Regions from separate parts of the Streptosporangium sandarakinum genome, predicted to be linked through region 3. Evidence: riboswitches for the same ligand, from Rfam matches in the RefSeq annotation. Region 3 holds a riboswitch; each other region holds the start of a gene.

What was found. Region 3 has a riboswitch for cyclic di-AMP ahead of ACQP10_RS18320 (glycoside hydrolase family 25 protein). Riboswitches for the same ligand answer to the same signal wherever they lie in the genome.
Positions count from the first base shown of each region.
Region 1: another riboswitch for cyclic di-AMP. It lies ahead of ACQP10_RS11600 (C40 family peptidase); the one in region 3 lies ahead of ACQP10_RS18320 (glycoside hydrolase family 25 protein).
Region 2: another riboswitch for cyclic di-AMP. It lies ahead of ACQP10_RS29040 (coiled-coil domain-containing protein); the one in region 3 lies ahead of ACQP10_RS18320 (glycoside hydrolase family 25 protein).

Region 1 is NZ_CP192034.1:2,461,291-2,471,252, reverse strand. Features, by position in the region: gene ACQP10_RS11610 (M48 family metallopeptidase) at 1-93, opposite strand, end outside; gene ACQP10_RS11605 (hypothetical protein) at 250-1,056, opposite strand; gene ACQP10_RS11600 (C40 family peptidase) at 1,258-1,794, opposite strand; cyclic di-AMP (ydaO/yuaA leader) riboswitch at 1,904-2,063, opposite strand; gene ACQP10_RS11595 (serine hydrolase domain-containing protein) at 2,658-3,899, shown strand; gene ACQP10_RS11590 (VanZ family protein) at 4,034-4,738, shown strand; gene ACQP10_RS11585 (response regulator transcription factor) at 4,807-5,523, shown strand; gene ACQP10_RS11580 (sensor histidine kinase) at 5,520-6,740, shown strand; gene ACQP10_RS11575 (NlpC/P60 family protein) at 6,691-7,632, opposite strand; gene ACQP10_RS11570 (NYN domain-containing protein) at 7,927-8,367, opposite strand; gene ACQP10_RS11565 (hypothetical protein) at 8,292-9,248, opposite strand; gene ACQP10_RS11560 (DEDD exonuclease domain-containing protein) at 9,400-9,962, shown strand, end outside.
Region 2 is NZ_CP192034.1:6,301,051-6,311,012, reverse strand. Features, by position in the region: gene ACQP10_RS29065 (GNAT family N-acetyltransferase) at 1-180, opposite strand, end outside; gene ACQP10_RS29060 (PP2C family protein-serine/threonine phosphatase) at 299-1,414, shown strand; gene ACQP10_RS29055 (response regulator transcription factor) at 2,080-2,709, opposite strand; gene ACQP10_RS29050 (M50 family metallopeptidase) at 2,874-4,181, shown strand; gene ACQP10_RS29045 (MarR family winged helix-turn-helix transcriptional regulator) at 4,247-4,777, shown strand; gene ACQP10_RS29040 (coiled-coil domain-containing protein) at 4,801-5,730, opposite strand; cyclic di-AMP (ydaO/yuaA leader) riboswitch at 5,772-5,908, opposite strand; gene galT (galactose-1-phosphate uridylyltransferase) at 6,004-7,083, opposite strand; gene ACQP10_RS29030 (DeoR/GlpR family DNA-binding transcription regulator) at 7,080-7,880, opposite strand; gene ACQP10_RS29025 (TIGR03086 family metal-binding protein) at 8,068-8,658, opposite strand; gene ACQP10_RS29020 (SpoIIE family protein phosphatase) at 8,756-9,962, opposite strand, start outside.
Region 3 is NZ_CP192034.1:3,957,441-3,967,402, reverse strand. Features, by position in the region: gene ACQP10_RS18330 (BTAD domain-containing putative transcriptional regulator) at 1-1,881, shown strand, start outside; gene ACQP10_RS18325 (cytochrome P450) at 2,079-3,278, shown strand; gene ACQP10_RS18320 (glycoside hydrolase family 25 protein) at 3,282-4,031, opposite strand; cyclic di-AMP (ydaO/yuaA leader) riboswitch at 4,043-4,190, opposite strand; gene ACQP10_RS18315 (hypothetical protein) at 5,266-5,619, shown strand; gene ACQP10_RS18310 (ArsR/SmtB family transcription factor) at 5,647-6,618, opposite strand; gene ACQP10_RS18305 (MFS transporter) at 6,748-8,019, shown strand; gene efeU (iron uptake transporter permease EfeU) at 8,283-9,107, shown strand; gene efeO (iron uptake system protein EfeO) at 9,119-9,962, shown strand, end outside.

The DNA of each region.
Region 1 (9,962 bases), 1.5 Mb from region 3:
CGCGACGGCCGGGGCGGCGGACGGCAGGGCCCGCCAGGGGTGGTGAGCGCCACGACCGCGACCGTGGCCGCGCCCAGGGCGGCCAGCGCCCATCCGGCGGCCCGCACCCCCGCGGGTGCCGCTGCCGCCGCTGTCGCCTTCGCCGCTTCCGGCGTGTCCGGCGTGTCCGGCGTCGCCGGGCCCGTCGCGGGGTCCGTCATCGGGTCCCTCCGAGTCGCGGGGACCCCGCCCTCGGGCGTGGGGAGGACGTCAACCCAGCTCCCTCCTCAGGTGGTCGCGCCAGCCGGCGGTGAACTCCGCCGGGGACAGGCCCGGCACGCCGCCGACATCGCTACCGTAGAGCCTCACCAGGGCCCGCTCGCCGTACCGCTGCGCGACATAGCGGCAGGCGAGCCACGCCTCCTCGTACGCCTGCGCCCGCCGCGGGGCGCCCGCCGCGAAGTCGGCGGGGCCGGGGAGCCGCGCGGGCAGCCGGCCCTCGCGCACCTCCGCGGCCAGTTCGGCGGCGGCCGTCGCGGTCGCGATCCCGGCGTCACGATAGCCGACGTAGTCGGCGAACCCCTCCGACAGCCAGACCGGCACCCGGCCGCCGCGGGTGGCGCCGGTGGCCACGTGGGTGAGCTCGTGGGCGAGCACCACGTCGCGGCCGGTCCCGCTCAGCCTGGCGTACCCCGACGGCAGGACGATCACCCGGCCCGCGTCCGCCAGCGCGGCCAGGCCGGCGACGGCGGCGGGCGAGGCGCCGGCCAGCGCCGCCGCCTCGGCGTCGTCGGCGGGGAACAGGACCACCGCCCGGACCGGCCCCCAGACCTCGAGGACCGTACGGCGGGCGCGGTCGGCCCTGGCCGCCAGGTCGGCGAGGCGGGACGGCGGGACACGGTGGCCGATCACGACGGAGTGCTCGCCGCGGACGGTGACGGAGTCGCCGGGCCACGGATCGCGCGGCGCGGGAGACGGGCTCGCGCCGGTGACCAGGGCGGCGCCCGCCATCGCCAGGATCCCGGCGAGCACGGCACGACGCTCCGCCGGGACGCGCTGCTCTGTCGGGACGCGCACACGCCCGATGGTAGCGACGGGCCCCGGACGCCGACCGGCGGCGTCCCGGTGGCGCGGCGGGCGCGCCGCGGGGTCCGGCGGCGTCGCGGCACGTCCCGGGCCGGACCGGCCCCGGATGCGCGGCGGCCCCGCCCGTCCCTTCGCGGGACGGGCGGGGCCGTCTTCCCGGTCACCTCCCTGGCGGGCGGCGGCCGGAATCCGTCAGGCTCCGGGCCGGACCGCCCCGGAGAAGGAGGACCGGTAGTACCCCTTCAGGGGGACGACCCTGACGGTCTTGCCGCTGCTCGGCGAGTGGACCATCCTGCCCTTGCCGACGTACATGCCCACGTGGCCCTTGCCGTAGAAGAACAGCAGGTCACCGGGGCGCAGGCTGCTCCACGAGACCTTCTTCCGCACGGATCGGTACTGGCTGGTCGTGACCCTGGGGAGGGAGACGCCGGCCTTGCGCCACGCGTACCGGACGAGACCGGAGCAGTCGAACGCGCCGGGACCGGAGGCTCCCCACCGGTACGGATCGCCGATCTGCTTCTTGGCCGTCGAGACGGCCCTCGCGGCCTTCACCTTCTGCAGCGCGGTCCTGCTCAGCGTGGTCTTCTTCGCCTTCGCCGTCTTCTTGGCGCTGACGTGCGCCGCGGAGGCGGCGGAGGCGGCGACCGGGCTCTCAACCCGAGAGGCGGTGCTTCTGACCTGGAGAACGGAGCCGGTTTCCGTGTCGGCCAGCGCGGCCGTGGAGCTCATCGTGACCGCTCCGGCGGAGGCGGTCACGGTGAGGGCGAAACCACTGGCACAAACGCGAAGAAAGCGCGACGAACGGGGGTTAAGCAGGGTGGTAGACAGGATTTCTCCTTGGGACTTCCGCTGACGCCTACCGGGTTAGCTGACGGGTTCGGGCAGGGAAGAAGCCCTACGGCGCGTCGGACGCGCCGATTCACCCCTGGCCGTGTCTCACGGCCGGTGGGTCCCCGGCTCCGTGCCTCCTGGCTGCACGGACTCGGCAGGCCGCCGCAGGTGGGAGCGTCTCTCGCCGGGCGCGGCGGCCGAATGGATCTTTCATGGGCTCCGGCATGACGGACCGGGCCCGGCGCGGCGGCATGGCTTGCTCGCCGCGACGCCAGAAGTTACCCCCGCTCCTCACGATTCGGCAAAGGAATCGCAAAAGAAACATAGATCGACAACGCTTCCGGTGATCGCCGAGCCGCTGTTCAGGGACCGATTTCATCGGGTGAATATGACGCTCGTCACACTTCTGTGATCAAACCGAAAAATCATGATTTTTGTGGTGCAGATCACATAATGGTTAAGATCATTGGCGGAATGCCCGGCCGTCCGGGGACGGACACGCACGGGTTCTCGCGCTCCATGTCGCCGTCGCGGCGCTCCGGGCAGGGGTGATGGCCTCCGTTCCCAGGTCGCCGGATCAGGCGACGCGGCCGATCATGCCGCCGCCTCCTCATACCCGGCTCGCGGCAAGGGACTCCGTGTATCGCGGACGTATCGAAAACCGCATACGCCGCCGCAACGGCCCCGCGTCTTCAGTGAAGGCGTGAACCATCACGCATCACTGTCGGCACCGGCTTCATCGGCCGGAAAGGACCATGATCATGGGCTCGGATTCGTTACCCGGCATCGACCGGCGGCGGCTGGTCAAATGGGGCGGGCTGGCGGCCGCCGGCGCGGTGGCGGCCGGCACGCCGCTGGTGAGCGCCGGGACCGGCCACACCGAATCGTCCGGACACGGCCGGATCCCGCCGGACACCCTGCCCGGCGGGGCCTATGACCGGTACGTGGCGCGGCTGGCCGCCGAGGGCGGGTTCTCCGGTGTGGTGCTGCTGTCGCACCAGGGCCGGACGGTGCTGTCCCGCAGCTACGGCATGGCGGACGAGGAGAGAGGGATCCGCAACCACGAGAACACCGCGTTCAGTCTCAGTTCGGCCGGCAAACCGTTCCACGCGGTGGCCGTTCTGCAGCTGGCGCAGCGGGGCAGGTTGCGGCTGACCGACACGGTGGGCGAACACCTGACGGGCTTCGCCCCGGAGATCGCCGACCGGGTGACCATCCACCACCTGCTGTCCGGCACCTCGGGGCTGGACATGCCGGACGAGGACGTGCGACGCGTCTTCCAGAGCCGGGACGAGGTGCACGACCACTACGTGCGGCGCGCCCGGCAGGCGAGACCGGTGGGCGTCCCGGGCACTCCCACCACCGCTCACGCGGAGGCCGAGGTCACCATTCCCGCGCTGATCGTGGAGGCCGTGACCGGCATGACGTACTGGGACTACGTCCAGGAGAACATCTTCAAGCGCTGCGGCATGGCCGGCTCGGCGTTCCACACCAGGCCGCGGTGGCTCACCGGCGAGCACATCGCGCACCCGTACATGAAGCTGGCCGACGGCAGCGTGGTGGACGCCCTCCGCAACCTGGACAGGGGCAGCCCGTACCCGTACGTACTGGGCAAGAACCCGGGCCGCGGCTTCATCGACGCCCCCGGGGACGGCGGCTTCGCCACCGCGCCGGATCTGGTCCGGTTCGCACACGCGCTGCGCGACGGCACGGTGCTGGACCGGCCCTGGGCCGACGTGCTCACCGCGGCCAAGATCCCCCACGGACCGGCGTCGTTCGGGGCGTACGGGATCCCGATCGACATCGTCAACGGCCAGTGGATGTTCCAGCGTGCCGGTGGCAACCCCGGCGTCGGCGCCAACTGGAGCATCTACCCCGACACCGGCTGGGTCGGCGTCATCCTCTCCAACCGCGACTCCGACGGCGTGTCGCTGCAGGACATGATCGGGCGGGAGACGCAGGCCGTCACCGGGGCCTCACCCGGCGGCGGGGGTGGTGGCTGAGACGTTCCGGCGGCTGAGTCGGCTGCGGGCCCGGGGCGGAGGTGCCGGGTGGTGATGCCGGGGACTCCGTGTATCGCGGACGTATCCGAAATCGCATACGCCACCGCAACGGCCCTCCGTCTCCAATGGGAGGCATGAACCGAAGTGCATCCCTGCCAGCACCGCTCCGCCGCGCGCGCGGCATCGTGCTCGCCGGCCTGGCGATCCTCGGCCTGGCGGGCGTGGCGTTCGTCGTGCGGCGGCCGCTCATGATGTCCGCTCCGAGGTGCCTGGCCGGCCGGTGGCACGGCTGCCTCGACACGGAGAACGGCGTGCTGCTCATGACGCTGGTCGCGCTGCCGCCGGCCGCCCTGGCGGCGTGGGCTCTGGCGCGCCGCCGGCGTGCCGCCGACACCGCGTCGGCCTGGCGGATGTCGCTGGCCGAGGTGGGCATGGTCTACGGGACGGTGCCGTTCGTATGGATGACCATGATGCCGGGCCCGGGGGCGGGCGTCGTCCCCGGCCGGGTGAGTCTGGTCCCGCTGCGGGACCTGCTCACCATGGGGCCCGTCGGCATCGGCGGCAACCTGCTGGTCTTCGCGGCGCTGGGGTTCTTCGCCCCGATGCGGTTCGCGGCGCTGGCGTCCGTGCCGCGGATCCTGGCGCTCGGGGCAGGCTGCTCGGTCGTGGTCGAAACCGCACAGTACGTTCTGTGGCTGGACCGGGTGTCGTCGGTGGACGACGTGCTGGTCAACGCCGCCGGCGCCGCGCTGGCCGCGCTGGCGTCGCGCCGCTGGTGGCGCACCACGGCGGAGGCGCCGTCGGAGCGGCCTCGCCCCGCGCCGGCATCGGCGGACTGAGCCGCGTGCCCGGTGCGCACGCGTCCTCGCATACCCCGGCGATATGTCGTACTGCCTAGGCTTCGGACATGCGCGTACTGATCGTGGAGGACGAGCCCTACCTGGCCGAAGCCGTCCGTGACGGTCTGCGGCTGGAGGCGATCGCCGCCGACATCGCCGGCGACGGCGACTCCGCCCTGGAACTGCTCAGCGTCAACTCCTACGACCTCGCGGTCCTCGACCGCGACATCCCCGGCCCCTCCGGCGACGAGGTCGCCCGGCACATCGTCGCCTCCGGCAGCGGCATCCCGATCCTCATGCTCACCGCCGCCGACCGGATCGACGACAAGGCTTCGGGGTTCGGGCTCGGCGCCGATGACTACCTCACCAAACCGTTCGACCTTCGGGAGCTCGTGATGCGGCTGAGGGCGCTCGACCGCAGACGCGCGCACGCCCGGCCCCCGGTCAGGGAGATCGCGGGCCTGCGGGTGGACCCCTTCCGCCGGGAGGTCTTCCGGGACGGACGCCACGTCGCGCTCACCCGCAAGCAGTTCGCCGTGCTCGAAGTCCTCGTCGCCGCCGAAGGCGGTGTCGTCAGCGCCGAAGAGCTGCTGGAGCGGGCCTGGGACGGGAACGCCGACCCCTTCACCAACGCCGTCCGCATCACCGTCTCCGCATTGCGCAAACGGCTCGGTGAACCATGGCTCATCGCCACGGTGCCGGGCGTCGGCTACCGAATCGACACCGGCGTCGACACCCGCGTCGACACAGGGCATGGGTCCCGCCCGCCCTGGCGGCACTCGTGACCAGGCGCCCGGGGCTCAGCGCCCGGCTGAGGCTCACCATCAGCTACGCCGGGTTCCTCCTGCTCGCCGGCGCTCTCCTGCTGGCCGTGGTGTGGGTGTTCCTGCTGCGCTACGTACCCGACGGCACGCTCATGACCGGGCCGTGGGGCGGCGGGCCCGGGGCGCCGTCCCCGCGGCTCATACCCAACCGCACCGACCTCCAGCGCGCCTTCGTCCCCCGCGCGGCCCAGGCACTGGCCTTTCTGCTGGCGTTCGGCCTGCTGGGCGGATGGATCCTCGCCGGCCGGATGCTCGCCCCGCTCACCCAGATCACGGAGGCGGTCCGGACGGCCGGGAACGGGTCGCTGTCCCACCGGATCCGCATGAAGGGCCGCCAGGACGAATTCCGTGAGCTCTCCGACGCGTTCGACTCGATGCTCGAACAACTGGAGTCCCACGTCGCCGAGCAGCAGAGGTTCGCCGCGAACGCCTCCCACGAACTGCGAACCCCGCTGGCGATCTCGCGGACGCTCCTCGACGTCGCCCGCCAGGACCCCGCGCGGAACCGGGACGAACTCATCGAACGCCTGCGCACCGTCAACCAGCGGGCGATCGGCCTCACCGAGGCCCTCCTGCTGCTCAGCCGCGGCGACCGCGGAAACTTCACCCGCGAGGGCGTCGACCTCTCCCTCCTCGCCGAGGAAGCCGCCGAGACCCTGCTCCCCCTCGCCGAACGGCGCCGGATCACGCTGGACGTCACCGGCGGGGCGGCCCCGGCCGACGGCTCCGCCGAGCTCCTGCTGCGGATGGTGACGAACCTCGTCCAGAACGCCATCGTCCACAACTTCCCCGCCGGCGGCACCGTGACGGTCCATACCGAGGCGCACGACGGCACGAGCGTGCTGCGGGTCGAGAACACGGGTCGCCGGCTCCCACCGGAACTGGTGCCGACCCTCACCGAACCCTTCCGGCGCGGAACAGAGCGCGTACGCACCGGCGAACACGCCGGCGTCGGGCTCGGCCTGGCCATCGTGCACAGCATCGTCCGCGCCCACGACGGGGCCCTCGACCTCGTCCCCCGCCCCGACGGGGGTCTCCTCGTCACGGTGCGGCTTCCCGGCGCGCCGGCGGCCGAGACCGGCCCGGCCTCGCCGGCCTCGCGGTCGACGCGACCCGGGGAGGGCCGGCTCAGGGACGGACGGCGCCGACCAGGCCGCTGCGGAGGGGCGAGATCTTGACGACGTCGCCGGTCTGCGGGGCGTGGACCATCTTCCCGCCGCCGATGTAGATGCCGACGTGCCCCAGGCCGTGGCTGAAGACGAGGTCCCCGGGCTGGAGGGCGCTCACCGGCACCCGGCGGCTCGCCCCCCAGCTCCACTGCTCCCAGGTCGTGCGGGGCAGGCTGACACCCCCGCTGCGCCAGGACGCCTGGACGAGCCCGGAGCAGTCCCAGCCGCCCGGCCCCGTCCCGCCGAACCGGTAGGGCTTGCCGATCTGGGCGTAGGCGAAGGCGAGGGCGGTGCGGGCGCTGCCGGAGGCCGGGCCGTTGTACTTGATCCCGGTGCTGTTGGGATTGCCCTGCTGGTAGGTGCCCAGCTCGTTCAGGAGCTTGGTCTGGGCCCTGACCATCTTCTCGACCTTGGCCTTCTCGTCGGCCAGCTCGTCACGTGTCTTGTCGGCCTCGTTGAGGGCGGCCTTGGCCTGGTTCCGGTTGTCGCGCAGCGTCTTGGTCGCCTCGTCGAAGGCGTTGAGGTACCGGGCGCGGGCGGCGGCCATCTGGTCGGCCGCGGCCATGCTGCTCAGCAGGGCCCCGGGGTCACCCTGGTTGATCAGGCCCTCCCAGCCGGTCACGGAGCCGTACTGGTAGGAGCTGACCGCCATCGTGACGAGCTCCTTGCGCAGGTCGGCGACCTTGGCCGTCTGGCGGGCGAGGTCACCGTCCAGCGCCTTGTACTTCTTGCGGGCCTTCTTCCACTTCTCGCCCGCCTGGTTGTACTTCTCAACGATCTTGTCGGCCTGGTCGTTGAGCTTCGCCAGCTTCCGCTTGGCCTCGGCGACCGTGGGCCTCGGATCGGCGGCCGCACCGCCCACCGGCACCAGGAACAGCGCGAGGGCGAGCCCCGCGGCCACCGGTACACGTCCGAACCAAACCGGCTTACCCGCCACGGCCACAGTGCCGCCTCCCCAGTGCGAAGACCTGGGGCGAAATAGTACAGAACAGGTAAGGACCGGCTCACCTTTTCGGAGGTTTTACTTGGTTTCGAAGCGATCTCTCCTGACGATCCGGCGCACTCCGGCCGGTCGGCCCGCCCGGCGCGGCGGCGCCGGCTCAGGAGAGACGGGCACGGAAAGGACCGGGAAGGGCCCCGGAGCCCCGGGCGGGCACCCGGTGGCCCACGGGTGGCCGCCGGCCGCGTGCGGGCCTCAGGCGCGCCCGAGACGCCGCAGCAGCAGCACCGAGGGCACCGGCCGGGCGCCCATCCGGCGGACCGACTCGGCCACCTCGCGGTCGGAGGAGACCACCGCGACGGCGCGGCCGACCGGCTCGGCGCGGACGAGCTGGCGGATGAGGTCGTCGGCGATCTGCCCCGGGGAGCTGAACATCACCCGCACCCCCCGCGGGGCCGACACCGGCACCGGGCCGTTCAGCTCGGCGCCGTCGAAGACGCAGGTCAGCTCGACCCGGGTCTGCGCGTACAGCGCGCCGAGGCCGGTGAGCAGCCGGGCGCGCTGGTCGGCCAGGGTGAGCGTGCCGTACCCGGTCTTGGTGACGTTGTAGCCGTCCACGATCACGTGGATCTGCGGCAGCGCGAGCAGCTGGTCGAGCAGTGCCGGGTCGTCGTCGGCGAGCGCCCGCGCGGGCACCGCCTGGGCCCCCTGCCCGCCGGGCGCCACCGAGAGCACCGAGTCGGCGGGCCGGTTGATGCCCGAGGGCAGGGCGAGCTCCCGGCGCAGTCCGGCGGCGGCGTCCTGGAGGGCGTCGAGCAGCATGCGGACCTTGGCGTCCTCCAGGCTGCGGCCCTCGCGGGCGGCCCTGCGGCTGGTCTCCAGCTGCCGCTCGGCGTCGGCGAGGCGCTCGCGCAGGCGGCGCAGCTCGCTCTCCCCGCGCTGCCCGCCGACGCGGCGGCGGCCTTGGCCTCGCGGACCTCCTCCTCCGCCTCGGCGGTCCGCGCCTCGGCGGCACGGGCGCGCTCGCGGGCGTCGTGCAGCCGGCGGCGCAGGTCGGAAATCTCCGAGCGGGCGCCCTTGAGCTGCTCGCGCAGCCGTTCGCCCTCCTCCTTGGCGGCGGCCTTCTGCGCGGCGAGCTGCTCGCGCAGCCGGGTGACGGTCTGCTCCATCGCCGAGCCCTCGGCCACGGCGGCCGACCGCTCCAGGTCGTCGCGGGCGGCCTCGACCATGTCCGCCCAGCCGGGCGGACGCGTGAGGTAGGCCGCGGCGGCCACCAGGGACGGCTCGGCCGCCGGCGGCGCCACGCCCTCGGCGAGGCTCGCCACCAGGTCGGGCCACTCGGCCGCCAGCGCCTCGGCGACCAGCTCCCGGAACTCCTTGTCGTTCTCCAGCTGGGCGGCGATCGGCGCGCTGCCCAGCCTGGCCCGCTTGCGCGGATCGAACTTCGCGATCCCCTTGAGCTGGGAGGGCACGGCGGCGGCGGGCATCGCCCCCAGGATCTGTGCCGCCAGCTCCACGACGTGTGAGCGGACCTGCTCGGGTAACGGACGAGACAGGCCCTCTCCGGCTGAACTCATCACGGGCCCCTACTCGGATCGGTCTTGACGTCAAGGGTACGGCCAGCCCGCGACGGCACCGACCTGAGCGGAGATCACCGGCTCCGGCCCGACCTGCGCGTGCCGGGGGCCGGACGGTGAATGTCGGTGGGGGCTTCTATGGTCTTGAGCCGTGGAGTACGCCGTACAGGGAACGCTGGACGAGCTGGGCACCCCCCTCGACCAGATCACGTTCGTCGTGTTCGACCTGGAGACCACAGGCGTCTCCGCGGCCGAGCACGCGATCACCGAGATCGGAGCGGTCAAGGTCAGGGGCGGCGAGATCCTGGGCGAGTTCGCCACGCTGGTCGACCCCGGGTCCCCCATCCCTCCGTTCATCTCCGTGCTGACCGGCATCACCGACAGCATGGTCGTGGCCGCCCCGAAGATCGAGGCGGTGCTGCCGTCCTTCCTGGAGTTCGCCCGCGGGACGACGCTGGTGGCGCACAACGCCGGGTTCGACGTGGGCTTCGTCAAGGCGGCCTGCGCCGCCCACGGCCATCCCCCGCCCGACCACCCGGTGGTCGACACCGTCGTGCTGGCCCGCCGGCTGCTGACCCGCGACGAGGCCCCCAACTGCAAGCTGGCCACGCTGGCCCGGCTCTTCAGCGGCACCGAGCCCCGCCACCGCGCCCTGGCCGACGCCCGCGCCACGGTGGACGTGCTGCACGCGCTGCTGGAGCGGGCCGGCTCCTT
Region 2 (9,962 bases), 2.3 Mb from region 3:
CGAGGTGGCCGTGCCCACCAGCAGATCGCCGTCGAACGCGCCCAGCGAGCGGTCGAACTCGGTCACCGCCCGGTACTGCTCTCTCCGGTGCGGCGGCACGGCGGCGCCGAACGCCTCCTCGTCGAGGTCGAGCCAGGCGGGCCAGTCGGTCTCCGTCATCGGACGCAGGGTGAAAGACATTTCTCCCACGGTAGAGGTGACAAACCCGTCGGGCCATTCAATTTCCCCCCTAAATGATCAAGGTGTCGGTCAAGTGGGCTGCCCAAACAGGGGGCAGCCAGATACAGTCAGGCGCATCATGAGTTCTCGCCCGGTGCCGCTGATTCCTCCTGGGCTCCGTGCGTTTCTGGCACGGATCCCCCTTCTGGCACCCACCGTGCGGTTCCTGCGGCGCGGGCCGTTCGCCCGCGACCGCAACCTCCTCATCACGCTGAGCGTGCTGACCCTGACGGTCGGGGCGCTGGCCGCCCGGGTCTCCATGGAGTGGTTCTCCCCGGCGCTCATGATCCCGATCACCCTCGTCGGCGGGCTGCAGCTCCGGCTGCGCAGCCTGTCCAAGCTGCTGTGCGCGGTCGCCGTCTCGCTCGTCTACGTGGCCGTCGTGCGCGGGGTCGGGCACATCGGGCCGGGCCTGCTGGCGACGTTCGGCTTCACCATCGTGCTGGCCGCCCTGATGGCCCGCACCCGCGGCAAACTCGGGGTGCAGGGCCTGCGTGGCGACGTGATGCTGCTGGAGCTGCGCGACCGGCTCAAGAAGCAGAGCGAGCTGCCGAAGCTGCCCAAGGACTGGGACTCGCGGGTGGTGCTCAAGCAGGCGGGCGGCTCCTCCTTCGGCGGCGACTTCCTCGTCTCCATCCGGGAGGGCGACGTCCTGGAGCTCGCCCTCGTCGACGTCTCCGGCAAGGGCGTCGACGCGGGCACCAGGGCGCTGATGCTGTCGGGTGCCTTCGGCGGCCTGCTCGGCTCGGTCGACGACTTCCTCGGCGCCTGCAACACCTACCTGCGCCGCCAGCGCGAGGCGGAGGGCTTCGTCACGGCGGTCCACGTGCGGATCAACCTCGCCACGGCGGAATACGTGATCACCTCGGCCGGGCACCCGCCGGTGGTCAAGTTCGAGGCGGGGACCGGCACCTGGAAGGTCTCCCCGGCCAAGGGCGTGGTGCTGGGCATCGTCGGCGACCTGCACTGCGAGCGCGACAAGGGCATGCTCCGCAGGGGTGACGCGCTCATGCTCTACACCGACGGGCTGATCGAGCAGCCGGGCCGCGACATCGACGCCGGTCTCGACCGGCTGCTCGGCGAGGCCGAGCGACTGCTGCCCTCCGGTTTCCGCGACGGCGCCCGGAACCTCGTCACCACCATGTCGGCCGGGCACAACGACGACTGCGCGCTCATCCTCATCTGGCGCCCCTGATGTCCGGAACGGGCCCCGGAACCGGCGTCCCCCCGGCCCGGCACACTCCCCGACGCCGTACGGATAGCACCGATGGTAGTCGGATCATTACGGAATGCATGGTCAACGGCCGGTGTTCCACACCGTTTTCCGGTGAGCCGGAACACTGGCGGGAGCCGGTGGGCGTTTGGAAGGCTCTAGGGGCGGTTTCGAACCTTCAGGGAGTCGCCCCGGCGGGCGGTCGGACCCGGTGTCCTTTCACCGGAAGCCCGGCCGATCCGGCGGTCGCCCCGTCCGCATGGGTTCCGGACCCCGGGGGGTGGCGCGGTTGCCCCGGGGCCGGCCTGGGCGGCGGACGGTGCGACATGCCGGCCGCCGTGCCGGGTCACCCGGTGGGCGGCCGTCGGTGTCATCCGTTGTGACATCGGTGATCGGCGGCTCCTCGGCGGCGCGCCGCGCGACGTCGTGACTTTCGTGGGGGAGGTCCGGCCGGGCGCGACGCGAAGGCGGCCGGGTGCGTGGTCCGGTGACGGGCCGCGCACCCGGCCGGGGCGGACGTCCCCGGCGCGGCCGGCTGCGCTTCGGCGGCCGTGCCGGGGACGTCCGTCGCGGAGTCGCCGGGGCGTCCGCCGCGGAATCGTCGCGAAGTTTTCGCGGAGTCCGCGGAGTCCGCGGACTCCGCGGAGTCAGAGCCACCCGGCGTCGCGGGCGATGCGCACGGCGTCGAGGCGATTGCGGGCCTGGGTCTTGCTGATGATCCGCGACAGGTGATTTCGGACCGTTCCCACGGACAGGAAGAGCTGGTCGGCGATCTCATTGGACCGTGCGCCCAGGGCCGCCAGCCGCAGCACGTCCAGCTCCCGCCGGGTCAGCGGGTTCTCCGCCGACTCCAGGGCGGCGACCGCGAGCTCGGAGTCGATCGCCCGGCGCCCGGCGGCCACCCGGCGCACGCCGTCGGCGAGCTGCTCGGGCCGCACGTCCAGGCTCATGAACCCGAGCGCGTGCACGGAGAAGGCCCGCCGCACCTGGCCGGCGCTGGGGTGGCGCGACAGCAGGAGCGTCCGGCAGGAGGGGGCGTCCTCGTGCAGCCGGAGCGCGACGGCGAAGCCGTCGACGTCGGGCAGATCCAGATCGACGACCGCCGCGTCGGGGCGGTGTCGCAGGACGGCGGGCAGGACCTCCTCGCCGTTGCCGACATCCGCCACCACCTTGAGGTCCGGCTCGCACGCCAACGAGGCCACCAGGCCTCGTCGGACCAGCGGCAGATGCTCGGCAATCAGGATCCCGATCAAAAGTTTCCCCCCAACGCCTTTCACAGGGTGACCGCACGATCGCTTACTGTCAACGAAGTGTCCCCATTCGGTCAACCCGGCGCAAGAGACCTGATCCGGAGGCTCCGTCTCTGTGGCACTCTGGAACCACGAAGCGTGGGTTAGTCTCGGAAGACCGCCCGCACATAAACGACCGGGGAGTTTGACCTGTGAGCTGGCTCGTCGGGGTCCTCATCATCCTCCTGGGACTCATGGTCTCGATCGGACTGCACGAAATCGGCCATCTGGTGCCCGCCAAGATCTTCGGCGTCAAGGTCACCCAGTACATGGTCGGCTTCGGTCCCACGCTGTGGTCCCGTCACCGGGGCGAGACCGAGTACGGCGTCAAGTGGCTCCCCTTCGGCGGTTACATCCGGATGATCGGCATGCTGCCGCCCCGGCCCACCGACGCGCCGGGCACGTTGCGCTCGGTCTCCACCGGTCCGTGGCAGGGCCTCATCGAGAACGCCCGTGACGCGGCGATGGAGGAGGTCCGCCCCGGCGACGAGGACCGGGTCTTCTACCGCAAGCCCTGGTGGCAGAAGGTCATCGTCATGTCGGGCGGCCCGGCGATGAACTTCGTGCTGGCGTTCGTGCTGTTCGCCGTCGTGATGATGGGCTTCGGCGTCGCCGTCGAGAAGAGCCAGATCTCCTCGGTCCCGCAGTGCGTCAAGACCTCCGCCGAGATCGCGAAGAACCCCGGTGCCGAGTGCACCGCGGCCGACAGGCCCAGCCCGGCCGCCGCGGCGGGGCTGCGCCCCGGTGACGTACTGGTGTCGGTGGCCGGCCGGCCCGTCGCGAGCTGGGACGCCGCGACCCGGGCCATCCGCTCCCACGGCGCCGGTCCGCTGGCGATCGGCATCACGCGGGACGGCCGGCCGATGACCGTCACCGCGAACCTCATCGCCCAGGACCGCGAGTCGCTGGACGAGCCCGGGAAGATCGAAAAGGGCGTCGGTTACCTCGGGGTCAGCCCGGTGATCGTCACCGAGCGGCAGGGCATCGGAGCGGTCGCCGCCCACATGTGGGACACCACCTCGTTGACGGCGGGCGCGCTGCTGCGCTTCCCGGAGAAGATGGTGGGCGTCTGGAACGCCGCCTTCTCCGGTCATGAGCGCGACAAGAACGGCCCGGTGGGTATCGTCGGCGTCGGCCGCATGGGCGGGGAGATCGTGGCCTCCTCGGCCCCGCTGGAGAGCAAGGTCGTCATCTTCATCAACCTGCTGGCCGTGTTCAACCTGGCGATCGGCATGTTCAACCTGATCCCGCTGCTCCCGCTCGACGGCGGTCACATCGCCGGAGGGCTGTGGGAGGGGCTGAAGCGGGGCTTCGCCCGCGTGACGCGCCGTCCCACCCCCGCCCACGTGGACATCGCCAAGGCGCTCCCGCTCACCTACGCCATCGCCCTGGTGATGATCGTCATGGCCGGTCTGCTGGCGTACGCCGACGTCTTCAACCCGATCCGCCTGCTGGGCTGATCTCCGTAACCGTCCATCCCGTACGGCGCGCCGCGGGCGGGCCGTACCCGCCGTAGGGGTACGCCGTGAACGACCGGACGCCGGGAGCGGCGATCGACGTGGCGCTGTTCCGGTTGCGCCGGATCTGGGCCCGGCCGTTGCGCGCCCGCCGGGCGGGCGAGCCGCCCCGGCCGGTGCAGATGTCGAACGTGATGGTCGTGCACGCGGTGCACAAGCTGAGCCTGGACGTGCCCGAGGTGACCGTGGGCGCCGTAGCCGAGCAGCTCGACGTCGATCCGTCCACCGCCAGCAGGCTCGTCAACGACGCGATCGGCGCGGGCCTGTTGGCGCGCGAGGAGTCCGCGGTGGACGCCCGGCGGGCCCGGCTCGTGCTGAGCGAACGCGGCCGCCGGGTGCTGGAGGTGGTCGTCCGCTACCGGCGGACCTACCTGGACGGCTTGATCGCCGACTGGACGGAGGCCGACCGCGAGACCTTCGCCCGGCTGCTCGCCCGTTTCGCCGAGGCGGCCGTCGCCCGCCCGGCCGACCTGGCCGGCCTGGACCGGATGGTCGCCGAGGCGGCGGGGGTGACGGACGTGGCCGTCACCCGTCCGTGACGCCGTCGATCCGCACGGGCCGGTCAGTACATCGAGATGTGCACGTGGTCGTAGTGGTTGGCGGTGACGCCTCCGCGGTCGGACATGGCACGCCAGCCGGTGCCGCTGTTGATCCGCTGGCGCCAGATCACGTACTTGACCCCGAGCCGCGCCCTGTTCTTGAGGACCCAGGCGGCGATCTCGTCGCCGAGCGCGACGTGCTCCGCCGTGGGCGTCGAGCCGCCGGCGCTCATCATGAAGTCGCAGGCCCGGCCCAGCGGGTGTTCGCCGCCGTCGTTCTCCGAGCGGTAGCAGCCGACCTCGTGGGGGAGGGTGAACCGCTTCCCGACCGCCCCGCGCATGATCCGGGTGCGGTCGGTGATGTTGTCGGAGCCGGCGGGCAGCTGGGGCGCCCAGCTGCCGTCGGCGCGGCGACCCGAGCCCACGGGGACGAGCGCGTCGAGCTTCCGTTTGACGTCCGCGATGGCCTTCTCGGCGTCGCGGCGCCGGGCGGCCACGGCCTCGCCCTCCTCGGCGATCCGGCCGGTGAGCCGGGTGGCCTCCTCGGCCGCCCGCCTGCGCAGGTCCCGGCTCTGGGCGAAGGTCCGCAGGTGGGCACCCTGCTGGGCGGCGAGCTGCGCGGTGACCGCCGCGCCGTCCGGCTGGGGGGCGAACAGCAGGGCGGGCAGGCCGCCGCTGCCCTGGTATTGGAGCCGGGCGATGTCCGCGACCTGCTCCCTGGCCTCGGTGTAGGCGTGCTCCGCCTCGGTCAGGGCGGTCCTGGCCCGGCTCTCGGCCTGCCGGGCCCTGCGCAGTGACTCCCGCTTGGCCGCGTAGTCCTCGATGAGCCCGTCGACCTTCTTGGTGAGCTTGGCGAGGTCGGCGCGCAGCTCGGACTCGGACGGCTTGGGGTCGGCGCCGGCGGGTCCGCCGCCGAGGACGAACGCCAGGGCGGAGACCGCGGAGACGGTCATGGCCGCACGGCGACGGGACGTGGGGGACGGGGCCGCCACGGCTCTCCTCTCCTACCGCCTACCGGGTTAGCTGACGGGTTCGGGCGGGAGAGAGCCCTTCCACCGAAGTGGATTCACCCCGGGTGCGGTGGTTCCCCGGCTTCCGGGCGACGCACCCGGAATTAGGCATATCGGACATAAAGTCCAATGGGTGAGGATAGCAATGGTAAACGGATGGTCACGCGACCCCGTTCCGTGACCGGACGCCGATCACCCCTCGGCTCACCCTTCGGCTCACCCCTCGGCCAGGGACCGCAGGCGGCGGGCCGTGTCCTCCGGCAGGACGTCGTTCACGAAGGCGCCCATGGCCGACTCCGACCCGGCCAGATACTTCAGCTTGTCGGGCGCCCGGCGGATGCTGAACACCTCCAGGTGGGCGTACGACAGGTCCCGGCCGGTGTGCACCGGCGCCTGGTGCCAGGCCGCCACGTACGGCAGCGGCACGCCGAAGAGCCCGTCCAGGGCGCGAAGCACCCGGGTGTACAGGGGGCCGAACGCCGCCCGCTCGTCGGCCTCCAGCGAGCCCAGGTCGGGCACCCGGCGGTGGGGGTAGAGGTGGACCTCGACCGGCCAGCGCGCCGCGGCCGGCACGAACGCCGTCCAGTGCTCGTTGGCGGCGACCACGCGGACGCCCGCCTCCCGCTCGGCGGTGAGCACGTCGGCGAACAGGTCGCGGCCGGTCCGCCTCCGGTGCCGCTCGGCCGCCCGCAGGGACAGCCGGGTCCGGGGGGTCACGTAGGGGTAGGCGTAGATCTGGCCGTGCGGGTGAGCCAGGGTGATGCCGATCTCGGGGCCCCGGTTCTCGAAGCAGAAGACCTGCTCCACCCCGGGTAGCGCCGACAGCTCCGCCGTACGGTCGATCCACGCCTCCATGACCAGCTCGACCTGCTCGGGGGAGAGCCGGGAGAAGGAGGAGTCGTGGTCGGAGGTGAAGCACACCACCTCGCACCGCCCGGTCCCCGGGCGGACCTCGCTCAGCCCGCCGACGGGGGCGGTGCCGACCGGCTGGCCGGAGAAGGACGGGAAGCGGTTCTCGAAGACCACCACGTCGTAGTCGGGCGAGGGGATCTCGGTGAGCCTGCCGGGAGCCGAGGGGCACAGCGGGCACTCGTCGGCCGGCGGCAGGAACGTGCGGCTCTGGCGGTGCCCGGCCACCGCGATCCACTCCTCGGTGAGCGGGTCGTAGCGCAGCTCGGAGGCGGGGGGACGGGGCGGCAGGTCGCGCAGGTCGGCCGCGCTCCGGTCGGCGTCGTCCCGCCGGTCGAAGTAGAGCAGTTCGCGGCCGTCGGCCAGGTGGGTGATCGTGCGTTTCATCGGGTCGCCGTCTCGTTCCGCTGGTGGGGGTCGGTGATGATCAGTTCGCCCACCCGGGCGGCCAGCTCCTCGCGGGCCTCCTCCGGCAGGCCGGGATCGCTGACCACGACGTGCGCCTCGGCCAGCCCGGCGATCGTGCTGATGCCGACCGTGCCCCACTTGGTGTGGTCGGCGGGCACCACCAGCCGGTGCGCCGAGGCGACCAGCTCGCGGTCGGTCTCGGCCTCCAGCAGGTTGGGCGTGGTGAATCCGGCGCGCACGCTCATCCCGTGCACGCCGAGGAAGAGGGTGTCCACGTGCAGCCCGCGGACCGCCGCGACCGCGACCGGGCCGACCAGCGCGTCGGAGGGCGTGCGGACGCCGCCGGTCAGCACGACGGTGCGGTCGGCGCGGGGGGAGCGGTGGAAGACCTCGGCGATCCCGATCGAGTTGGTGATCACCGTCAGGTCGGGCACGTCGGTCAGGAAGTGGGCGAGCGTCCAGGTGGTGGTCCCGGCGGAGAGCGCCACGGCCGTGCCCGGCCGTACCAGCCGGGCCGCCCGCCGGGCGATCGCCTCCTTCTCCGGCTGCTGGCGCGCCGACTTGGCGGCGAACCCCGGTTCCTCGGTGGATCCGGGCCCGGCGACGGTGGCGCCGCCGTGGACCTTCGCCACCAGCCCGCGCTCCGCCAGCACCTCCAGGTCCCGGCGGATCGTCATGTCCGACACCCCGAGTTCGCGCACCAGGTCGGCGACCCTGGCCCCGCCGCTCGCGCGCACCCGCTCCAAGATCGCCTGCCGCCGCTGCTGGGCGAGCATTGACCACCCCTTAAATCACCAGATTCCAGCAAATTACCACAACCATGATGGTTGGAAGATGTTGGAACCTGGTGGGGGATGATGCCTGCCCTGTCCGGCGGCCCCGTACCGCGCCGGGCACCGGCCGGGCGCACGGCGGGCGGGTCCGGTCACCGGCCCGCGGTGGGCGGGAGCGGTCCGAACGGATCTAGTCGTCGTCTCCGTCGGGCTGTGGCGGGCGGCCCCAGGCGGCCAGGAGGCGGGTCTGCGCGTCGGTGCCCGCGGGCGTCGGCCGCTGCTCCCCGATGACCCCGGCCTGCCGGTAGCCCTTCTCCGCGTCGGCGAACCAGGCCGCGCAGGCGTCGACCAGCTCCGGGTCGAGCCGTTCGTCGGCGCCGACGGCCCGGGCGAGGTCCCAGGTGTGGATGAGGACGTCGGCGAACAGCTCCGCGACGTACTCGCCGCCGGGCACGTCACCGAACGACAGGTGGGCGACGCGGGCGAGCGCGCCGTCCTCGAACACCGCCTGCACGGCCGCCGTGGCGGAGGTGTCGAACGCCTTCAGCGCGTCGTCGCCGAGCATGTCGCCGTCCAGGGCGTCGCCGACCTCGCCCACGGTCCGGCCGGCCAGCAGCAGGGGGACCCAGCGGTTCTCCCTGACCACATGGTCGACCAGGGTACGGACGTCCCAGTCCACGCACGGGGTGGGAAGCCTCCACTGCCCGGGCCCGATCCGGTGGACGAGAGCGCCGAAGGCGTCCAGCGCTCGGCGGTAGGCCTCGCGTGTGTCGATGCTCATCATGCCCTCCCCGATCCTCACCTCGACCGTAACTCCCGCGGGACGAGTAGTCATCGCCGTCCGCGGGCACGGCCCGGGCGGGACCGGGGAAGGGATCTCAGGGCAGGCGCTGCTCCACCCAGACGATCTTGCCGTCCGGGGTCGGGCGGGTGCCCCAGCGGTGCGCGAGCCAGTTGATCAGGTGCAGGCCGCGGCCGGTGTCATCGTCGCTGCCCGCCTCGCGCATGACCGGCCGCGCCGGGGAGCGGTCGGCCACCTCGCACACCAGCGAGGGACCGCGCAGCAGGCGCACCTCGACCGTGCCCGAGCCGTGTTTGATGGCGTTGGTGACCAGCTCACTGATCATGAGCTCGGTGGCGTCGGCGATCGGGTCCAGCCGCCACTCGGACAGCGTCGCGCGCACGAGACGGCGGGCCCGGGCGGCGGAGCGCGGGTCGGGATCGAGCGTGAGCTGCGCCAGATCCTCCTCGCCCAGCCGGCGCACCCTGGCCAGCAGGAGCGCGATGTCGTCGCGCTCGTGCCCGGGCCGCTGGGCCTCGATCGTGAGGTCGCAGACCGCCTCCAGGTCCTGGTTCTGATCGGCCAGCAGGTCGCAGACCATGCCGATCCCCTCGTCGATGTCCCGGTCGCGGCTCTCCACCAGGCCGTCGGTGTAGAAGGCGAGGACGGCGTCGTGCGGCAGGACGAGCTCGCGCATCTCCGTCGGCTCGTTGCCGATGCCGAGGGGCGGCCCCGGGGGCAGCTCCAGCGGCTCGGCCCCGCCGCCGGGCCGTACCAGGATCGGAGGGACGTGTCCCGCCGAGGCGATCGCGCAGGTCCGCGTGACGGGGTCGTAGGTGGCGTAGACGCACGTCGCGATCTGGGTGCCGTCCAGGTCCTGGCTCATCCGGTTGAGGCGGAACAGCACCTCGGCGGGGGTGAGGTCGAGGCTGGCGAGCGTGCGGGCGGCCGTGCGGAGCTGGCCCATCGTGGCCGCGGCCCTGATCCCGTGCCCCATCACGTCGCCCACGACGAGGGCCACCCGGCATCCGGGGAGCTGGATCACGTCGTACCAGTCGCCGCCCACCCCGACCAGGTCGCTCGCGGGCAGGTAGCGGGAGGCGATCGTCAGGCCCAGGGGCTGCTGGAGGTCGACCGGGAGCAGGCTGCTCTGCAGGGTGAGCGCGGTGCGCCGCTCACGGTTGTAGAGCCGGGCGTTGTCGAGGCAGACGGCGGTCCTGGCCGCCAGCTCCTCGGCGAGGTTGATGTCCTGCTCCTCGAACGGCTCGCTGTCCGGCCTGCGGGTGAAGACGACGAAGCCGAGC
Region 3 (9,962 bases):
GTGCGGCTGCTGCGGGACCGCGCGGGCCTGGTGCGCAAGGACATCGGCGCGGACGCGCACACCCTGTCGGCCATGGCGCGGATCTGCCGGGCGCTCGACGGGATGCCGCTGGCGATCGAACTGGCCGCGGCACGACTGCGCACCATGTCCGTCGGCCAGCTGGCGCACCGGCTCGACGACCGGTTCCGCCTGCTGACCGGCGGCAGCCGTACGGCGCTGCCCCGGCACAGGACGCTGCGCGCGGTCGTGGACTGGAGCTGGGATCTGCTGACCGAGGCCGAACGCCGCGTGCTGCGGCGGCTCTCGGTGTTCTCCGGCGGTGCGAGCCTGGAGGCGGCCGAACGGGTGTGCGGGGACGAGACGCTCGCCGGGGAGCAGGTGCTCGACCTGCTGACCGCGCTGGTCGAGAAGTCGCTGCTGCTCGCCGAAGGCGACGGCGCGCCGCGCTACCGGATGCTCGACACCATCGGGGAGTACGCGGCGCACCGGCTCGCCGAGGCCGGGGAGACCGAGCGGACGCGCCGGGCGCACCTCGCCTGCTTCACCGAGCTGGCCGAGACGGCCGAGCCGCACCTGCGCGGGGCCGGGCAGCTGGAGTGGCTGGCCGTGCTCAGGTCCGAGCACGACAACGTCGCCGCGGCCCTGCGCCGGGCGATCGCCGAAGGATGGGCCGAGGAGGCGATGCGGCTGGTCTCGGCCGTGGGCTGGTACTGGTTCCTCAGCGGGCACCGGGCCGAGGGCGCCGAGTTGAGCGTCGCGGCGGCCTCGCTGCCCGACGAGGTGCCCGGTGCGGTGCCCGACGAGGTGCGGGCGACGGCGTATCTCATCGTGACGGTGTTCGCGACCTCCGGGCCCGGCCGCGACCAGTACCAGGCGCGGGAGTGGATCCTCCGGGCGCACCGGCTCACCCGGCGCGGCGGGCATCGCAACCCGCTGCTCGGGTTCGTCGCCCCGCTGGAGCGGATGCTGCGGGAGCCGGCGGAGTTCCTGCCCGCGTTCGAGCCGCTCATCGCCGGCGACGATCCATGGGTGCGCGCGCAGGCCAGGCTCACGCGCGGCCGGCTGCGGCTCACGCACGACGGCGACGAGACCGGCGTGGACGTCGACGCCGGGATCGCCCTGGCCGAGTTCCGCGCGCTGGGCGACCGGTCGGGGATCTCGCTGGCGCTGGCCTTTCTGGCCGATCGGCTCGCCATGCGCGGCGAGTTCGCGCGCGCGTGCGAGCACTACGAGGAGGCGGCCGTGGCGCTGACCGAGATGGGCGCGACCGAGGACGTGGTCGGCCTGCGGACGCGGCAGGCCCAGCTGCACTGGCTGCTCGGCGATGAGCGGGCCTGCGCCTCCGCCATGGCCGAGGCGCAGCGGTGCGCGGACGGGATCGCCTGGCCGGACGCGCACGTGCTCGCCGAGCTGGCGCTTTCGAAGGCGCAACTGGCGCGCTGGCGCGGCGAGCCGGACCAGGTGCGCCGGCACTTGGCGGCGGCCCGGGCGGCGCTGGGCGACGGCGGGGAACCGGGCGTCTGGCTCTGCGTTAGGGCCTCGGGCCTGTACGGCTACCTCATCGAGGATCTCGACGAGGCCCGCGCGCACTGGAGCGAGACGCTCCGCGAGACCGCGGAGACGGGGTATCCGCCGGCGATCGCCGGGGTGCTGCTCGGGATCGCGGACCTCGCGCTGCGCCGGGGAGACCACGAACAGGCCGCACGACTGCTCGCGGCGAGCGACGGCGTGCGCGGCACACCGGACCGTTCGCAGCCGGACGGCGCCAGGATCGCCGCGGAGACGCGGAGCCGCCTCGGTGAGACCGCGTTCGCCGAGGCGACCCGTGACGGCCGTCGGCGGGACTGGCGCGAGCTGGCCGAGATCACCCTCGCTCCCTGAACGCCGCGCGCGACCGCGGGCGGCCGATCGACGGGGGCCCGGCACACCGGGTGATCGCCGCCGTGACCGAGCCCGCCGGCCGGCGGCCCGCACGCGGTGGCCGTGTCAGCGGCCGTGTCAGTACGGCGACGGCCCGATGTCAGCGCGGCCGACGATGGTGGATGCCGTTGGAACCCGGGCCGAGGAGAGGAACGATCATGGAACACACCGTCACCGCGCTACCGGCCGAGCGCCGGCCCGGCTGCCCCTTCGACCCGCCGGCGGAGCTGATCGACGCCCGTAGGCACGGCCCCATCAGCCGCTACGTCTTCCCCGACGGGCACCGGGGCTGGCTGGTCACCGGATACGACCTGGTCCGGGCGGTCCTGGCCGACCCGCGGTTCAGCTCGCGCAAGGAGTTCATGCTCCACCACCCGTTCATCGACTACTCCGGCATGGAGGCCCCTCCGGCGTCCCCCGGCGAGTTCATCCTCATGGACGATCCGCAGCACAGCCGGTACCGGAAACCGCTGATGGGCAAGTTCACCGTACGGCGGATGCGCCTGCTCACCGAGCGGATCGAGCAGATCACCGCCGAGCACCTGGACGCCATGGAGAAGGCCGGGCCGCCGGCGGACCTGGTGACCGCGTTCGCCAAGCCCATCCCCGCCATCGTCATCTGTGAGCTGCTGGGGGTGCCGTACGAGGACCGGGGCTCCTTCCAGGAGCACATCGACTCGTTCCTCAACGGGGAGACGGACGAAGAGACCCTGATCACGGCCTACACCGCGACCCAGGAGTACCTCGCGGAGCTGGTGGCCGCCAAGCGCGCCGACCCGACCGACGACGTGCTCAGCGACCTCACCGACAGCGACCTGACCGACGAGGAGCTGAGGGGGATGAGCCTGATCCTGCTGGCGGCCGGGCTCGACACCACCGCGAACATGCTGGCGCTGGGCACCTTCGCGCTGCTGCGCAACCCCGGCCAGCTGGCCGCGCTGCGCGCCGATCCCGCGCTCACCGACCGGGCCGTGGAGGAGCTGCTGCGGTATCTGAGCGTCGCGAAGATGTTCATGAGGACGGCGCTGGAGGACGTCGAGCTGGGCGGCCGGACCATCGAGGCCGGTACGACGGTCGTCCTGTCGAACCACACCGCCAACCGCGACCCCGAGCGCTTCACCGACCCCCACGTGCTCGACCTCCGCAGGGAGGAGGGCGGGCACGTGGCGTTCGGACACGGCGTCCACCAGTGCCTGGGTCAGCAGCTGGCCCGCGTCGAGATGCGGGTGGCGTTCCCCGCGCTGGTCGGCCGCTTCCCGACGCTGCGCCTGGCCGTACCGGCCGAGGAGGTCTCCCTGCGCCCGGAGATCGCGGACATCTTCGGGGTGAGGAGCCTCCCGGTCACCTGGGACGCCTGACCGTCAGGCCGTCTGGCGGCCCAGGGCGCGGAGCTGGTCCGGGCTCAGCGCGGAGACGTTCTGGTCGATGGGCGACTCCGTGTACTGGTGGATCGTCCACGTCTTCCAGTCGGCCGGCGGCGTGATGGCGCCCTTGTCCATGCTGTACGCGGCCACCCACAGCGGGTACTGCTCCAGCCCCCTGCCGTAGGTCTCGGCGAAGTTCAGGCCGCTGTAGAACATCGGCGTGACGCCGGTCTTGTCCTTCACGTACGACAGCCAGGTCTTGGCCCAGGCGTTGACCTCCTCGACGGAGCGGCCGTCGGTGGCCTCCAGGTCCAGGACGAGCAGGTCGCCGCGCTTGGCGGGCTGCGCGTTCACGACGGACAGGAAGTGGTCGGCCTCGGCGATCGGGTCGTTGCCCGGGTGACCGAAGTGGTACGCCCCGCGCACGATGCCCTTCTTGCCCAGCTCGCTCCAGTGCCGGGCGAAGGAGCCGTCGCGGAATCCCGTGCCCTCGGTGGCCTTGATGATGCCGAACTGGGCGGAGCTGGCGTTCCAGTCGTACGTGGGTTCGTAGTTGGAGATGTCCAGGCCGTACGTGAGCGGATGCGCCTCCTGCTGGGAGACGTGCTGGGCGGCCGTGGCGTGCCCGGCGGACGAGGCCAGGGCCGCGGTGGGGACGGCGCCGCCGACGGCGGCACCGGCCAGGACCGTGCCCGCGAGGGCCAGGCCGAGGCGGTTTCCGAACCTGCTGATCCGGGGGTTGCGCATGGGGTGTCGACTCCTTGCTTCCATGTCGCCTACCGGGTTAGCTGACGGGTTCGGGCCTGGAAGTGCCCTACGGGCGCGCTGATGGAGGGCGTCCGATTCACCCCGGAAAGGTGGGTCCCCGGTTCCGCTGAGAAGGCGCGGATTCGGCGTCCGTACGCCGTCGGCGGGTATCGCCACAGGACGGCGTCGGGTCCGGTCAATGAAGCGGCTCTCGGGCCGCGATGACCAAAGGTATGCGCCGCCCCACGGAAAGGGCAAGTGACCTGGGGTGGAGCGGGATGCGCCGGGGTTTCCGCGGGCTCCGGACCGCCGTGGCCGCCGGGGATCCGGGCCCATGGTAAAAACTTGACGCCTCACCGCGCGGACCGGCCGGAGACCGGGCCGCCCGCCGTGGCGGCCGGGCTCCCGGGTGGTCGCCGCCGACGGCGACCCCGTCCATGACGTCCGGTCTATGGGGATTCGTGGTGTCCCCTTGGTAACAGCTCCGTAAGAGCACGCCGTTACCTGACGCGTACGGGCGGTGATGTTCGGCAGGCTGGAGGGCGGATCGGTTCCGGCGACGGGGAGGCGAGATGCAGGATGACCACGATCCGGCCCGCGGGCGCGGACCCGGTGCGGGTCCCCGCGGTCGCAGGCCGTACGGCGGGCCCCCGGACACCTCGTCCGGACCCGCCGCGTCCCCGGCCCGTCCGCCGGTCCGCCCCGCGGCCCGGTACGACGGCCCGGCGCAGAACCCCGGGGACCCCTTCGTGCACGGGTCGCTGGTGGACGCCGGCATCGCCACCTCGGCCAGGTCGCGCTCCCCGCGCGAGGAGCCGCCGCGTTCCTGGACGGGTCCGCGTCCCCGGCGCGACCGGATGCTGCGCCCCGCGCTGATCGGCGCCTTCCTGGTGGCCGCCGGGCTCGGCGTCTGGTCCTCCGGCTGGTCCCCGGTGGCCGACCGGCCCTCCGTCATGGCGGCCCAGGCGCCCGCGCCGTCGCTCGCCCCGCGCGGCACGGCGGTCGTCCACCCGCCACGGGCCGCCCGCACGCCGTCCTCCGCACCCGGCAGGGTCATGGTCGTCCGCGAGCTGAAGCCCCGTCTCGTACGGCCCCGGGCGGGCGCGGCGGAGGCGCTGGACGGCCGCGCCCGGCGGGGGAGCGGCGGCACGCCGCGGCACGCCGTACGCCGGAGGCCGCCGCGCGGGGGAGAGCGGGAACGGGGCCGGGGACCGAGGGCGTCGCGGGACCGCGGGTGGAGGGCGCAGGGCCGGGCCACCGGGAGACGCGGGACCTCCCGAACCCGCCGCGCACCCCCCGCACCCCGCACGGCCACGACCACGGGCACGGTCCGGGGTCGCCCGGCTCCGGGGCCGGGCCGCGGGACCGGGCCGACGGCGGCGCCCCCGGCGCCCCCGGCGCATCGGCCCGCGACGGTCGTGACGCCCCCGCCGGTCCCGCCGGTCCCGGCGGCCATGGCGGCCCCGGCGGCGTGGGCCTCCGGTTCGACGCCGCCTACGCCTGCCGTAACTTCCGGGAGGACGACTGGCGCCACGACTTCTGCGTCCGGGCGTGGAACGACTACCGCGGGCGCAACGGCCTCCCCTGACCCGGGGACGGTCGTGAGGGCATCGGCTCAGCGCGGCTGCCCGGAGAGGAGGGTCTCGGCCGCCTCGGTACGCGCGTAGAGCACGAACCTGCCCGACCGGTGCGCGCCGGTCAGCCCCGCCGCGCGCAGAGCGGTCAGGTGCCGCGACACCCCGGCCATGGACATACCGGTGCGCCGGCTCAACTCGGTGGTCGAGGCCGGGGCGGCCAGCTCGCCCAGCAGCATCGCCCGGGAGCGGCCGAGCACGGCCGCCAACGCCTCGGGCACCTCGGTCCGGCGGCGCTCCCACAGCGTGGCGATCCCGCGCGGCGAGTAACGCAGCGTGGGCTGCCACGGCGGGACGGTGACCGAGAAGACCCGGGGCCAGATGAAGACCGAGGGCACCAGCAGCAGCCCCCGCCCGCCCAGCCTCCGCCCGCCCGACACGTGCCGGTGCCCGACGAGCAGGGCGTCGTCCTCCCACCGGACGGTCGGGTCCAGGTCGTTGAGCAGCCGTTCCACGCCCCCCTCCGCCAGCAGCCGGGCCCGGTGCAGGATGTCGCCGTCGAGCAGGGTGCGGATGCCCGGCCAGTACGGCGCCAGCGCCACGTCCCAGTAGGCGCGGATCACCTCCGACAGCTCCGCCAGCCCGCGCGCGGGGTCCTCACGCAAGGCGGCCAGTCGGGGACCGTCCATTCCGGCGAGGTCGGCGCGGACCCGCTCGGGCGGGGTGGCGCGCATGGTGGCCAGCTCCAGATCCAAGCCGGGCGCGGTGGTGACCGGCGGCGGGCAGACGAACGCCGGGATCACCCGGGTGGGCACCGGCACCAGCTCGGCGAGCACGCCCCAGTCGACGCCCGCAGCCCGCAGCCTCGGCGTGACGGCCGAGACCCAGGGGCGGTGCAGCGGGTGCTCGCCGGGACTCCTGAGCACCCGTGTGCTCGCCACCACCTCCCACAGGGGTGAGAACGCGAACCGCGTGCAGGCCAGGTCGGCCAGCCCGAACTCCAGCCGCAGCACGCCGTACCGTTCCTCTCCACCCGCGCCCCGGCGGCTCTGCGCCGCAGCCGGAACGGTACCGTGCGCCGGCCGATTCGCTCCAGCGCGAATCGATGGAGCGGGCCGCCGGGCGGCGGCAGGGTTCGGCGCATGACGACTGTGACGACACATGGCGGCCCGGTGTTCGCCGATCCCGGCTTCCGGCGGCTGTTCGCCGCGGCGGCCGCCAGCAGGCTGGGCACCTCGGTCGGGCAGCTGGCGCTGCCGCTGGCGGCGGTGACGGCGCTCGGAGCGGGTCCCGCGGAGGTCGGGACGCTCGCGACGGCGAGCACGCTGGCGTTCCTGCTGATCGGTCTGCCCGCGGGGGCCTGGGTGGACCGGGTACGGCGGCGGCCGGTGATGGTGACGGCCGACCTGGCGCGGGCCGTACTGCTGGGATCGGTGCCGCTCGCCTGGTGGGCGGGGGCGCTGACCCTGACCCAGCTGTACGCGGTGGCACTGCTGTGCGGGGTGGCCACGGTGTTCTTCGACGTCGCCGACCAGAGCTACCTGCCGCACCTGGTCGGGCCCGGACGACTGACGGCCGCCAACACCGCGCTGGTCAGCATGGACGCGGCCAACCAGCTCGCCGGCCGGGGCGTCGGCGGTCTGCTGGTGGAGCTGCTGTCGGCCCCGGTGGCGATCGCCGTGGACGCGCTGAGCTTCCTGTGGTCGGCGCTGTGCCTGCGCTCCATCCGCCGCCCCGAGCCGCGGCCCCACCCGGCGGGGGCGAGCCTGGGCCGTGACATCGCCGAAGGGGTCCGCCTGGTGGCGCGTCATCCGATCCTGCGGGCCTTCACCGCCGAGGGCGCGCTGACGAACCTGGGCATCCAGGTCGTCCAGACGATGCTGCCCGTGCTGTTCGTCCGGGAGCCGGGACTGTCCCCGCTGTGGCTCGGCGCGTTCCTCGGCGTGGGCGGGGCCGGTTCCCTCCTCGGCTCGGCCGCCGCGCGCCGGTTGGGCCGGCGGCTGGGGGAGGGGCGGCTGATCCTGCTGACGAGCGTCGGGATCGTGCCCTTCCTGCCGCTGGTGCCGATGCTGGACGGCGGCACCGGGTTGTGGGCGGCCGGAGCCGCGTGGACGGTGCTCACCGTCAAGGTCGGCGTCAGCAACGTGATCAAGGTGAGCTACCGGCAGCGGGTCACCCCGGACCGGCTGCTGGGCCGGGTCGGGGCGACGATGCGTTTCCTGCTGACCGGGGCGCTGGCGATCGGCGCCGGGGTGTCCGGCCTGGTCGGCGAGCTGGCAGGGGTGCGGGCGGCCCTGTGGGCAGGGGTGGGCGTGCTGGCGATAAGCTGCCTGCCGATCGTGTGCTCGCCGCTGCGGGCGCTGCGCGACCTCCCGGCGGGGGAGCAGCCGGCGCGACCACACGACGCCGGCTGAGGCCGTCCCCTCGGCGGCCACCCCGTGGCCACGGAAAGTTCGAGCCGCCCCGGTGGGGTTCGGGGGCCACCCACCTTATTCATTAGGTGAGCCTATGCTAACTTTTATCGTGTAAAAGAGCTTGGATGCGGGGCTCGCTTCCCACGGTCACCTGAGGAGCCTGCCGTGCTCGCCGCATCCTCCGCATCCCCCGCGACGAACGGTCCGAGCAGCCCGCCGCGCAACCCAATCAGGTAAGCCTTCCTAACTGTCTTGGAGCCACAGTGTTCGCCAGCTATCTCATCGGCTTGCGCGAAGGGCTGGAGGGGGCGCTCGTCGTCTCCGTGCTGGTCGCCTTCCTGGTCAAAAGCGAGCGGAGAGACCGGCTCCCTTCGGTGTGGGCCGGTGTGCTCGCAGCGGTGGCGTTGTCCGTCGGTTTCGGGGCGGTGCTGACCTTCACCTCGGCCAATCTCGGCCATACGGGCCAGGAGCTCTTCGACGCGGTCGCCTCGCTGCTGGCGGTCGTCTTCGTCACGTGGATGATCTTCTGGATGCGCAGAGCCGCCCGCGCGCTGTCGAAGGAGCTGCGCGGGAAGCTCAGTGACGCCCTCGAACTGGGCTCGACCGCCGTCGTCGTCATGGCCTTCCTGGCCGTGGCGCGCGAGGGCCTGGAGACGGCGCTGCTGTTCTTCGCCTCCGCCCAGGGCGCCACCACCACCGCCCAGCCGCTGATCGGCATCAGCCTCGGCGTGCTCACCTCGGTCGCGATCGGCTACGGCCTGTACAAGTCGGCCATCAAGATCAATCTCACCAAGTTCTTCACCTGGACGGGCCTGCTGCTCATCCTCGTCGCGGCGGGCATCTTCAAGTACGGCGTGCACGACCTGCAGGAAGCGGCCATCCTGCCCGGACTGGGCACCCCGGCCTTCGACCTCAGCGCCGCGCTGCCCGCCGACTCCTGGTACGGCGCGCTGCTGTCGGGGATGTTGAACATCACCCCCCAGCCGACGGTCCTGGAGGTCATCGCCTGGGCCGCCTACCTGATCCCGGTCCTCATCCTCTTCCTGCGCCCCGCGCGTGCGCAGTTCACCCCCGCACCCGCGGCCTGAACAGGAGCGTCATGTCCACCATCGCCCGTCTCACCCTCGGCGTGCTCGCTCTGGCCACGCTCACGGCCTGCGCGACCGAGACCCCCGCCTCCGACGGCTCCGCCGCGGAGCGGAAGTCGCCGGGAAAGGTCACCGTCGCCGCCACCGACACCGAGTGCAAGGTGGCCGTCTCCGAGATCGCCGCGGGAACCAGCACCTTCGCCATCACCAACGGCGGCAGCAAGGTCACCGAGTTCTACGTGTACGCGCCCGGCGACCGGGTGATGGCCGAGATGGAGAACATCGTGCCCGGCCTGACCCGCGAACTCATCGCCGAGCTGCCGGCCGGCACCTATGAGACGGCCTGCAAGCCCGGCATGGTCGGCAAGGGCATCCGCAACGCGCTGAAGGTGACCGGCGAGCACACGCCGCTCGACGCCGACGCCAAGCTCGCCGAGGCGACGAAGAGCTACAAGCGCTACATCGAGAGCCAGAGCGACACGCTGCTGGTCAAGACGCAGGAGTTCGTGGACGCGGTCAAGGCCGGCGACATCGGCAAGGCGAAGGAGCTCTACCCGGTCTCGCGGACGTACTGGGAGCGCATCGAGCCGGTCGCGGAGATCTTCGGCGACCTCGACCCGGCCATCGACGCCCGCGAGGCCGACCTGGCCGAAGGCGAGGAGTGGACCGGCTATCACAGGATCGAGAAGGACCTGTGGGTCGGCAAGGACATCAGCAAGGACGGGCCCATCGCGGACAAGCTGCTCGCCGACGTCAAGACCATCGTCGCCAAGGCCGGCACCGCCCAGCTCACCCCGCTCAACCTGGCCAACGGCGCCAAGGGACTGCTCGACGAGGTCGCCACCGGTAAGATCA